Regions from separate parts of the Cytobacillus kochii genome, predicted to be linked through region 2. Evidence: predicted binding sites of a transcription regulator. Region 2 holds the regulator's gene; each other region holds the start of a gene.

Region 1 (4,298 bases), 1.8 Mb from region 2:
AACTTGTTTATTTGCATGTGTTGATACAATTTTTTCAATAATGGTTTGTCCCATAATGAATCATCCTCCTAATTTTTGATAACCCATCATAGCTGATAATTTTTCTGCTGACTGTATGGCTGCTTTTATAAATAACTGTTTATTATTATCTAGCCTTGCTGATAGCCCTGAGATAGAGAGTCCGCCAATTAGCTGCTGCTGGCTATTTAAAATGGGGGTGGAAATCGCAAATGCTCCGATAATTCGTTCATGCATGCTGAAGGCAAATCCCTGCTCCTGGAACAGTAAGAGGTCTTTTTTTAATTCTGCTGTTTCATTCTTCGTCAATCCGGATCCTTCAATAACTTCTTCAATTAGTTCGTCTTTAGAAAAGGCAAGCAGCAGTTTACCTGAAGCCCCTTTATAAAGAGGGTAAGGAATGCCTAAGTTGATAAACTGTCGAATATCTTCCTTTCCCTCTAATTTCTCAATACATATTCTCGAAGATCCTTGTATGATATTCAAACTTATTGTTTCTTTCGTAATCTCATTAAGCTCATTCATGATAGGCAGGGCCATTTTTCTTAAATCTAGATTTTCAGTAACAATCTGGGCGAAATGTATAAAAGGTAGACCAAGCCGGTAAGTATTCATAGCTTCATTTTTATTAATCAGTTCTTTTTTCATCATAGAAGAGAGTAATCGAAAGACCGTTGTCCGATTTAACCCTGTTCGTTTGACGATATCATTGAGTGATAGCTCCGGTGTTCGTGTTGTGAAGCAATATAATAGTTCAATCGCTCTTTCAACAGATTGAACCGTTTCAGTTTCATTTGTTTTCAAATTTTAATCCCCTTATTACATATTATGAACAACATGTTCACGATACGAACATACAAACATCGTAAGGGAAGTATTAGGAGAAGTCAATATAATTATCAGATTTATTTAAATTTAAAATTAATTCAAAACTTTTTGATGAAATTCATTGACTTAAAAATTTAAATAATGATAGAATTTATAAAAAATAGAACACGTTTCATAATATGGAACAACAGAAGGTGGCTGAATGGAATATCAACAAGTATTAAGTGAGTACGCAACCAATTTTCAACTTCATGATGCATCAGAAGAAGTAAAACGGAGAGCGAAATTAATCATTCTTGATTCAATAACTGCCATGATCCATGGAAATCAGTCTTTACATATGCTCAAGCTGCAAGAGGATATCAGTCAGAATGAAGCCAATAAAGGCTACGCAACTATTGTAGGCAGACAACCTTCTATTAGCCCTCAGATGGCAGCCTTTATTAATGGGATTGCAATGGTGAGTGAGGAGATGGATGAAGGTAATCCGATTGCAAAAGGTCATCCAAGTTGTCACTTCTTTCCTTCTTTATTGGCCTATGCTGAAACGAGTCACTGCAATGGAAGAAGTTTTTTAGAAAGCTTTATACTCGGCTATGAGATTGCAGCTAGAGCAGGGGCAGCTATTACCTTACGAGACGACATACATCCTCATGGAAATTGGGGGGTAATTGGGGCTATATTTGCTTTAGGTAAACTGAAAAACTATCATGCAAGTGATTACGAGCGAGGATTTTATTTAAGTAGCTCATTGCCTAATGTATCTTTATGGCAGCCGGTGTTAGAAGGTCATCGGTTAAGGGATGTATACGTCGGTTTGAACAATATGCATTCATTTTTAATCGGCCATCTTATTACAGCTGGTTTTTCGAGCAGTCCTAACGCTATGAAGCAAATTTATGGTGATGGAATATTAGGAAAGCGTTTTCAAAGCGAAAAATTAATAGAAAATCTTGGCGTTGAATACTACTTGCTGAAAACGTATTTCAAATTTTATGACTTTTGTCGTTTCTGCCATTCTCCTATGGATGGAGTAAATAAACTATTAAAAATGGAAACAATCCTCCCTAAAGATGTGGAGAGAGTAGATATCTTTACCTATTCAATGGCAGCTAGGCTGAATAATCAAAATGTGAAAAATCCATATGCAGGCAAATTTTCTATACCTTATGCTGTGGCAAGCTTATTTTATCCAAAGGGAAGTCAGAACGAAGAGAGGCTCAATTTTACCAAGAAAGTATTTGTTCATGAGGATGTTAATATGACACAATTGCTTCCTGACCAACGCGATTCACGTGTTGTAATTAAAATGGTAAATCAGCAGCAATTTACGATGACTGTTAGTGGAGCTAGCGGAGATGCTCATGAGGTAGGAATTGAAGAAAAAGTAATAGAAAAAAGCGAAAGAACTTTAGCAAAGGTGCTTAGCTGTCAGCGTGCGAAGGATCTTATAGAAAAAATTCTTTCTTTAGAAGAATTGGAAGATATCTCAACAATCACAGAATTGATGCGACCAGCTCATTAATTATTGAAAAATAAAAAATATTGTAAATAAATATGACATCTTAGTTGTCAATTTATTTTATAGTGTTACCATGATAATTAAATGAAACAAGTTTCACAATATGGAACAAATTGGAGGATTCAACATTATGTGGGATGCTGAGTTAGATGTAGTTGTAGCAGGTGCTGGTGGTTGCGGCTTGGTGGCTGCATTAGCAGCAGCTGAAAAAGGCTTAGAGGTAGGAGTTTTTGAAAAAACAGATTTTGTTTTGGGCAATACAGCTGCCAGTGCCGGAATGATTCCTGCAGCGAATACAAGATTTCAGAAAGAGGAAGGAATTTTTGAGACAGCAGAAGAGATGACAGAGGATATCTTAAGGAAAAATCATAATGAAAGTGACTATGATTTAACCTTAGCTTTATGTAAAGAATCGGGCCCATTAATTGAGTGGATGGCAGATACGCTGCAAATTCAGCTTTCACTAGTAAAAGAGTTTAAATATCCTGGTCAAAGGAATTTTCGAATGCATGCACCACCCTCGAGATCAGGATTAGAACTAATAAAAAAGCTTAAACAAGCTGTTGCAAAGCGGGACAACATTTACTTACTATTAAAATCAGAGGTAAATGAATTAATAACAAATGAGAACAAAGAAGTCATTGGAATAGAAGTAAAAACAGATGATGGTATTCAGCGAATTAAAGCAAATAAAGTCATACTAGCAACAAATGGCTTTGGGGCAAATAAAGAAATGGTAAGTAAATATATTCCTGAAATAGCAGATGCGCTCTATTTTGGTTATGAAGCAAATACAGGTGATGCAATTAGAATGGGCGAGAAAGTGGAGGCATCATTTGCCTCCTTAACAAGTTATCAAGGGCACTCTGCTGTCGCAAAATCACAAGGTATTTTAGTAACATGGGGAACGGTTATGATGGGTGGATTTATGGTCAATCAAAATGGCGAGCGATTTGGCGATGAATCTCATGGATACTCAGAATTCGCTGTTCAAGTATTAAATCAGCCAGGCCAATGCGGATATATTATTTTCGATCAGCATATATTCGATCAATTGATTAGTATTGAAGATTTTAGCCAGCTTGTTGGGATGAAAGCTTTTAAAACAAGTGATTCGATTGATAAGTTAGCGAAGTTGTTAGATTTGCCTGCGGAAAATCTACAAAAAACTTTCGAATCAGTTGTTGTAGCTGTTGATGAAGGCATAGATGCATATGGAAGAGCAGAATGGCCAAAGAAGCTTATCCCACCTTATTATGCGATCAAGGTATCGCCTGCTCTTTTCCATACACAAGGTGGTTTGCAAATAAATTCCAATGCACAGGTGATAAATAAGAATGGTAAATCTATTAAGAATTTATATGCAGGCGGAGGGGCAGCGGTTGGAATTTCAGGTAACCATTCTTATGGTTATATGTCAGGAAACGGCCTCTTAGCTGCATTAGGTTATGGAAAAATTGCCGGAGACCATGCGGCACTATCAATTTTAAATGAAGGGATAGAAATATTATGACTAGACCATGGGAAGATATGTTGACTGAGGTAGATAGAATGGTAATTCAAAAAGGAGGATATGGAAAAAAGAGAGGATTAGGGAAAAAGCCTGCTCTTGTTATTATAGATATTCAACATAACTATGTAGGAGCAAACCTCCCGATAGCAGATCAGCTTGAAACATGGCCAAGTGGGGGAGGTGCAAAGGCATGGGAAGCAATTGAGAAAATAAAAAAAATGAAAAAGCTGTCAGATCAATTAAATATACCAACAATCTATACAAGGAATGTGCAGAAGAAAACCATCAATTTTGATTCATTTGCGGTTAAAGCTGAACGAGATAATTCTAAGTACATTGACGGAAGACCTGAGGCGCAAATTGTTTCTGAACTTGAGCCAGAAAGCAAGGATCTTGTTGTTGATAAAAGCTATGCAA
Region 2 (4,298 bases):
GCTGATTCAAAAAGCTCTATTTCTTCAATTTCCGCTTTTTTATCCACATAGTAATCATAATCCCCTAAAAATTCCGTTGCTCCACTTGTTGATAACTCAATCACCTTTGTTGCAATCCTATTAATAAAATAGCGGTCATGAGAGACAAAGAGGAGCGTACCTGGAAAATCAATTAGTGCATTTTCAAGAATTTCTTTACTATCAAGGTCTAAATGGTTGGTCGGCTCATCTAGTATGAGGACATTTGCTTTTTGCAACATCAACTTAGCTAGTGCTAATCGTGCTTTTTCTCCACCACTCAATGTAGAGACAATTTTCAAGACATCATCTCCAGAGAAGAGGAAGTTACCTAACACGGTACGGACATCTTTTTCAGGCATGAGAGGGTAATCATCCCAGAGCTCGTTTAATACGGTTTTATTTGAACTCAAATCAGCTTGCTGTTGGTCGTAATACCCAATGCGGATATTTGAGCCATATTGAAACGTGCCACCTAAAGCAGGTAGCTTGTCTACAAGGGTCTTCAATAAAGTCGACTTTCCAATACCATTGGGACCTACTAAAGCAATGGAATCGCCTCGAGACATGCGAAATGAAATGTGATCACTGATCTTTTCTTGTTGATAGCCAATGGCTAAAGAGTCAGCGGTTAGCACATCATTGCCTGATTGACGTTCAATTTGAAAGCCGAATGTCGCTGATTTCTCATCGCCTTGGGGGCGATCCATTCGCTCCATCTTCTCAAGCTGCTTACGCCGGCTTTGTGCACGCTTCGTTGTAGAAGCACGGGCAAGGTTGCGTTGAACAAAGTCTTCTAGTTTCGCAATTTCTTCTTGTTGTTTTTCATACATTTTCAAATCACGTTCATAATTCGCTGCTTTTTGGTCAAGATATTTGCTGTAGTTACCAACGTATTTTTTAATATGGTTACGTGATAGTTCATATACCTGGTTGACGACTTTATCTAGGAAATAGCGGTCATGTGAGACAATTAAAATAGCACCATCATAACCACTAAGATACTGCTCTAGCCAGGACAATGTTTCAATATCTAAATGGTTTGTCGGCTCATCTAAAATCAGTAAATCAGGTTTGGTTAACAATAATTTCGCAAGTGCAAGTCGCGTCCTTTGCCCCCCGCTTAATGCAGAAATTTTTGTATCATAGCTAAACGATTGAAAATTAAGGCCATGTAGTACAGAACGAATGTCTGCTTCGTATTGATAGCCACCTTGTTCTTTGAAGTTGACTTGCATTTGATCATAGGTTTTTAAAATTTTATCGTAAGCTTCACCGTTTTCGATGAGTGTTGCATCGCCCATCTGTGTTTCTAGTAAGCGCAATTCCTTCTCTTGTTTACGCAAATAATCAAACACGGTAAGCATTTCGTCCCAAATAGATAGCTCAGATTCTAGTCCTGTATTTTGTGCAAGATAACCGATTTTGGTTTCTTTCGATTGAATAATTTCACCGGAGTCATAGGACATATGTCCAGCAATAATTTTTAAAAGAGTTGATTTTCCCGCACCATTACGTCCAACTAATGCAATGCGGTCTCTCGTTTGTACTTCAAGCTTTATATTCATTAATATAGGATCAGCCACAAAACTTTTCGAAAGCTGATTAACCTGTAATAATATCATTATATTTCACCTCTGTTATAGTGATAGTGTACCTTAATCAGGTGAGGTTCGGCAATAAAGTCACTATTTGGATAGAATATATAAAAAACTACATTACACAGATGAATCAAAATAGTGTATCATTTTCATGTGAGGTGTTATGAATGGCTGAATTTACACATTTTAATGAAGAAGGCAGAGCGAAGATGGTGGATGTGAGTGAAAAACCACAAACTGCCCGTACAGCAATTGCTCATAGTAGTATTGAGCTAAATCAAGAAATCTATCAGAAGATTACTGATGGCACGATGAAAAAGGGTGATGTGCTTGCTGTTGCTCAAGTGGCAGGCATTATGGCTGCAAAAAAGACATCTGATATCATCCCGATGTGTCATCCACTCGCCTTAACCGGAATTGATATATCCTTCAATTGGGAAGAGGTAGAGGATCATTATGTATTACATATTGATTGTACAGTGAAAACAAATGGGCATACCGGAGTAGAGATGGAAGCGTTGACAGCTGCTACAGCTACCGCTTTAACGGTATATGATATGTGCAAAGCAGTAGATAAAGGCATGGTAATAGGACCAACATATTTAGTAGAGAAAACCGGTGGTAAAAACGGTGACTTTAGAAGGGCTTAAGTAAATGGAATGGAGTGGAGCCTATGTCCAATGAATCAACGAAAATCCCTCAAGCAACGGCTAAACGATTGCCTTTGTATTATCGTTTTTTGAAAAATTTACACGCATCAGGAAAGCAGCGAGTTTCTTCAGCAGAATTAAGTGAAGCGGTGAAAGTAGATTCTGCAACAATTCGACGAGATTTCTCCTATTTCGGTGCATTAGGGAAAAAAGGTTATGGATATAACGTAAATTACTTATTAGGATTTTTCCGTAAGACACTCGATCAAGATGAAGTGACAAAGGTAGCGTTAATTGGTGTAGGGAATCTAGGTACAGCGTTTTTAAATTATAATTTTTTAAAAAATAATAATACAAAGATTGAAGTGGCATTTGATGTTTCAGAAAGTAGGGTTGGCACGTCTGTAGGCGAAGTACCTGTCCGTCATTTAGATGAACTAGAAAAGTTGATTGATGAGCACCATATTCAAGTTGTCATTTTGACTGTACCGTCTCATGCCGCACAACCAATTACGGATAGAATCGTTAAAAGTCATGTAAAGGGAATCTTGAACTTTACGCCAGCGCGGTTAACGGTTCCTTCCCATATTCGCATCCATCATATTGATTTGGCGGTCGAATTGCAATCATTAGTATACTTCTTAAAACACTATCCATCATAAAAAAGGAGCTGACCCGCATGGAGTCAGCTCTATTTTTTATCCTCTTTCTTTTTCATACGATAATGCATAGCTATTAATTTAATCCCGCCACCAATATCAAAAGTGGCAAAAATCAAAATGAAGATCGTTAGAAATCCCCAACCTCCACCGTTTTGAAGATTAATAATCGCAAAATAAATAAATACAAATCCAAAAAGAAGGGAGATAATCCCTGTGAACAAAGGTGTTCTCATCTAACATCATCCTAATCTGCTAAAAATCATTTGTACCGTTTCTAAGTCTGTCATATATTTTTCTAGCTTATCCATATTCAATTGAATCACAACGACAAAGGTATTCATCGCTACATGAGCAATGATCGGTACGAGAATACGATTGGTTTTTACATATAAAAACGCAAACGTAAAGCCCATCGCTGCATAAAGAATTAAGTGCTCAATTTCCCCATGCGCGAGAGAGAAAATTAATGAACTAATTAGTGCTGATAAAAAGAAGTTCAATCGTTTATGCAAGGAACCAAAGATGATTTTCCTAAAAATGATCTCTTCTAAAATCGGACCAATAATGGAAACAACGATAATCACGAGAGCAGATGTTTCAATTAAAGACATAATTTGCTGTGTATTGTCTGACCCCATCTCAATGCCGAGCATTAATTCAATATTCGCTGCAACGGTTTGAGCAATAAATGCTAGCGGAATACCTGCAATCGCCCACCCGATAGAAGTCGATAATGGTGCTTGTTTCCTCATTGGCATCTCTTTGCTTTCTTTCCGTAAAAACCACAAAGTTAAGAGAAGGGTAATTGTAAAACTAATGACAATCCAGAGTGGCGGGGCAATTTTTGCAACCTCATCAAAGCTGTATCCTAACATATTACCTAGAAAAAGAATGGCAGGAACGCCAACGATGGCTGATAATTGCATGGCTATATAAATCATAATGATAAACCAATACTCTTTTTTCAATGGCTAGTCTCCTATTCATAAAGAAGTTACACTAATATTTATTTTACCTGTTAAACACTATTGGTTTCAAATAGTACATCCTTATGAAGTGCATAAAACAAATAGAAGTTGTATAGAATGGAGAGGTTCGCATTTTTTTTTTGTAAAATTGCAAGGTTCTTACTTGCAAAAAAGAGTAGTTTTGATTAATATAATAATTGTGTTAGCACTCAAGACTAACGAGTGCTAATAAAATAATTTTCAAATGAATTGAGGAGGTTGTTTCACTTGTTGAAGCCACTAGGTGATCGAATTATTATCGAGCTTGTTGAAACGGAAGAAAAAACTGCAAGCGGTATCGTACTACCAGATAGCGCGAAAGAAAAGCCTCAAGAAGGTAAAGTCGTAGCAGTTGGTACT
Region 3 (4,298 bases), 2.0 Mb from region 2:
CCGCCCCATATCCATTCTAGGATAGTAACAATATTATTTCGTATATAAAAATTCCGAATAATGTTAATTTCCAGAGGACGAAATGTTTCCTAAGCCATTTTACCACGTTAAAGGCGCATATACAAAGGGAAAAAAGAGAAAATCACGAAAATACAGCTAATATTTTTAGAAAAAATACTTATATTAAAAAAGTGAATTAATTTAATTCCTATATCACGCCTATTAGTGTAATAAATTGGAAAGATGAACTAACGTCTACAAGTTGAAAATCATTCAACTTCTAAACCGTTTGCCTATTTAAGTATATATCAAAAGCCTTATTATTGGTAGAATTGTGCACTAAATATTCAAACTGAATAAAATACTACGAGAGAGGATGTGAACTTATGGATTTATCTAGAGCGAGGGAACTACTAAAAAGTCAAATCGAATATGAAGTAACTTTCGATGGCGTAAAAATCGTGATTGTCGATCTCTATGAACTAACTAAAATGGCGAGGGTGTGCGAAAGAAACAACGTAGATAAGAATCAAGTTGTTCCACTCGCACAATTAATAGAAGAAAATACAATTCGTTAACGGTCAGTTTTTTTCGTTATAATATGGACGATTTTCTCCGAATCTTTATCATATTCAATAAACACATAGAGCCCATATTCTATCTCCTGTTGACGCATCCAAAGTTTAAACTTTTCTATTTCTGTCTTTTCCTTTACTTCTTTTCCAAGATGCTGATAATCAACAATATCTGCTGATGGATATTTTTCCTTTGCAATCATCATCGCTTCTTTACCCCATTTTGCATAAGAAGGAGCATCATAAACGGCATAGTTTGTTTGAGGGCTTGAAATTAATATATAGCTAAACAACACTATGACAATCGAGAGAAACACTCTTTTCTCCATTTTCTCCTCACCTCTTCACTTTCATTTTTTGATGGAAATATTTATAGTTTTACTATCTTTTAAATGTTTATTCTTTATGAAAGTTTTTTTGGGTAATGGGTTATATAATGAAAGAAAAAATTCAAGGCAAAACTTGCTTGTGCAAAAGTAAATATCAATGGACAAAGAAAAGCGAGCAAGTTAATGGTTAAAACTTGCCCGCTTTTCTTTATCTATTGTTCCATTAACCCTTATACCATAAATATCAACATAGCCTTTAAAAAAATATAAGAATATGTCCTTTACTAGTTCATTTGATTAGTTTTAGTTATGATTTTAAAAAAAAGTAATCGTACAACATCTAAAACAAAAAGTGGAAGACATAAAGGGCTATTTTGTTCTCTCAAGTAAATCATCTATTTCAATTATGTCTATTAAATGATGAATATCATCAGTCGGGTTATATACACCGTCTAAAAATTGATCAATATCAAATTTCTTTAACAAGATAACCCCCCTCTTTTCTCCATCCGTTTCAAAACCATTCGAAGACTTCACACTTTTTCTGAGGGTACTGTCAATCAAATACGCAACATCATTTATATTAATATAATAAATACAGAAGCAACCTTTAATATTTATTGAATGATACAATATTAATTTTTCAGTTTTTTCTTAAAATATAGTATTTAAATAATATTATTTTTTCTTTTTACTTTCAGTTTCATGAACATTTTGTGACCAAATTCATCATTTGTTCATGAACATTTTGTGACACCTATCACATTCAATTGTTTTTAACCATTTATGATACTAACATAGGGTTACAGGCGTGATATTCACGTTCAAATAAAACAATAGATTTTTAGAAAGATAGAAAGGGGTACATCAATGAAATTGAAAAGGGCTCTTTTATTGGCTATAGTTGCCATTGCCGCTGTACTTGCTGGGTGTGAACCACTTACTGTTCTAAATCCTAAAGGTCCACAGGCCGAAGTCCAGGCTAACGATATTATGATGTCCATATGGTTAATGTCTGGCATTGTTATTGTAGTTTTTGCAATGCTTGCATATATGCTCATTAAATTTCGTTCATCTAAACAAGGAAAAGATTATGAACCACCTCACATCGAGGGAAATAAATGGGTGGAGGCAGTTTGTGTCGGAATACCTGTACTAATTGTTGCTTATCTATCATTTGTTTCTGTCCAAAGTAACTATAAAGTTGAAGCAACACCGCCAGGGTATGAGGATAAGGAGCCATTAGTTGTATATGCATCATCATCTAACTGGAAATGGCACTTCAGCTATCCTGAAGAAGATATTGAAACAGTAAATTACTTATATATACCTACTGATCGGGCACTTGAATTTAAACTTTACTCATTCGGTCCAATTACTAGCTTCTGGATTCCACAACTTGGCGGACAGAAATATGCAATGGCCGATATGGTAACAACATTACATTTAGCTGCTGATCATCCTGGTGAATTCATGGGTAGAAATGCGAACTTCAGCGGAAAAGGTTTTGCTGAAAATACATTTGATGTAACAGCAATGTCTCCAGTTGAATTTGAGGAATGGGTAGATGAAGTTCATCAAACAGCTGATCCAATTACTGAAGATAAATTTGAAGAGTTACTAGAGCCAGGTCACTTAGGTAAGATGACTTTTACTGGCACTCATTTAGACTTTAGCCCAGCACCTGAAGGGCATGAACATCATCAATCAAATGATGAAGATTCAGAAGAAAATCATGAAAATCATGATGAGCACGAAGGTCACTCTGACCACAGTAGCCATTAATTAGATGAAGTGTCTATTGACATCTTCTGAAAGGAGTATACAGGATGGAGTTCTTTGAACGTTTTGCCATACCACATCCAAGTCCAGCTATTTATGCTTCAATGGTAGCAATTGCAATTGTTTCTATTGCCATTGTAGTTGGGATAACATATTTTAAAAAATGGGGTTATTTATGGCGTGAATGGTTAACAACTGTTGACCATAAACGATTAGGTATTATGTATATTATTGCAGCGATCCTCATGCTATTCCGTGGAGGCGCTGACGCAATTATGATGCGTGCGCAATTATCAGCACCTGAGAACAAATTGCTTGATGCACAGCATTATAACGAGATATTCACTACACATGGTGTTGTTATGATTCTCTTCATGGCTATGCCATTTATTATCGGTTTTATGAACTTTGTTGTTCCACTGCAAATTGGGGCTCGCGATGTTGCGTTCCCACGTCTTAATGCACTTAGCTTCTGGTTATTCTTTGCCGGTGCGATGTTATTCAATATCTCATTCGTTATCGGAGGTTCACCAGATGCGGGTTGGACATCTTATTTCCCGTTAGCAGATAATGAATTTAGTACCTCTGTCGGTACGAACTATTATATGATTGCTATACAGATTGCCGGTCTTGGTACATTAGCAACAGGTATCAACTTTATGACGACAATCTTGAAAATGCGTGCTCCAGGCATGACATTAATGAAAATGCCAATGTTTACTTGGTCAGCATTAATTACGAACGTTATTATCGTATTTGCTTTCCCTGTATTAACAGTTGCGCTTGCAATGGGTACATTAGATCGTTTATTCGGTACACATTTCTTCGCATCAACAAATGGCGGTATGGATATGTTATGGGCCAACCTTTTCTGGGTTTGGGGACACCCTGAAGTATATATCTTGATCTTGCCTGCATTCGGTATTTACAGTGAAGTAATCTCTACTTTCGCTAGACGTAACCTATATGGTTATAAATCAATGGTTGCTTCAATGGTAATTATTTCACTATTATCATTCGTTGTATGGGTTCACCACTTCTTTACAATGGGTCAAGGCGCTTTCGTTAACAGTATTTTCTCTATTACAACGATGGCAATAGCAGTACCTACCGGTGTAAAAATATTCAACTGGTTGTTAACACTGTATAAAGGTAAAATCACTATGACAACGCCAATGCTTTACTCAATGTTGTTTATCCCACTTTTCACACTTGGTGGTGTAACAGGGGTTATGCTAGGTATGTCAGCAGCTGACTATCAATACCATAATACAATGTTCTTAGTTGCTCACTTCCATATGGTAATCATTCCTGGGGTTGTGTTCGCAATGCTAGCTGCCCTTTACTACTACTGGCCAAAAATGTTCGGCTTCATGTTAAATGATCGTCTTGGTAAAATCGGCGCTTGGATTATTGCTATTGGTACATTAGTTGCCTTTATGCCAATGTTCATCTCTGGTTTAGATGGTCAAGCAAGACGTATGTACACTTATTCTGAAGCAAGTGGATTTGGTATTTGGAATATGATTTCTATGGTTGGCGCCCTTATGTTAGCAGCAGGATTTGCGTTAATTGTTTATAACATTTACTATAGTTTCCGTTATGCATCACG

The links. The regulator Rex, encoded in region 2, represses fermentation and respiration genes when NADH is low (regulators of the CRP and FNR family bind a similar motif). The targets are predictions, from matches to a motif close to TTGTGAAATATTTCACAA.
Region 1: the regulator Rex is predicted to act here: its motif matches at 2,453-2,470, upstream of LG276_RS11930 (flavocytochrome c).
Region 3: the regulator Rex is predicted to act here: its motif matches at 1,653-1,670, upstream of qoxA (cytochrome aa3 quinol oxidase subunit II).

What each region holds. Positions count from the first base shown of each region.
Region 1 covers NZ_CP085254.1:2,297,314-2,301,611, reverse strand. The annotation lists gene LG276_RS11945 (3-isopropylmalate dehydratase large subunit) at 1-54, opposite strand, end outside; gene LG276_RS11940 (IclR family transcriptional regulator) at 61-822, opposite strand; gene LG276_RS11935 (MmgE/PrpD family protein) at 1,049-2,371, shown strand; gene LG276_RS11930 (flavocytochrome c) at 2,499-3,881, shown strand; gene LG276_RS11925 (isochorismatase family protein) at 3,878-4,298, shown strand, end outside.
Region 2 covers NZ_CP085254.1:505,706-510,003, forward strand. The annotation lists gene LG276_RS02830 (ABC-F family ATP-binding cassette domain-containing protein) at 1-1,643, opposite strand, end outside; gene moaC (cyclic pyranopterin monophosphate synthase MoaC) at 1,787-2,269, shown strand; gene LG276_RS02840 (redox-sensing transcriptional repressor Rex) at 2,293-2,931, shown strand; gene LG276_RS02845 (DUF4305 domain-containing protein) at 2,961-3,164, opposite strand; gene LG276_RS02850 (CPBP family intramembrane glutamic endopeptidase) at 3,171-3,899, opposite strand; gene groES (co-chaperone GroES) at 4,167-4,298, shown strand, end outside.
Region 3 covers NZ_CP085254.1:2,489,510-2,493,807, forward strand. The annotation lists gene LG276_RS12865 (small, acid-soluble spore protein, H family) at 387-578, shown strand; gene LG276_RS12870 (DUF3889 domain-containing protein) at 575-904, opposite strand; gene qoxA (cytochrome aa3 quinol oxidase subunit II) at 1,775-2,689, shown strand; gene qoxB (cytochrome aa3 quinol oxidase subunit I) at 2,734-4,298, shown strand, end outside.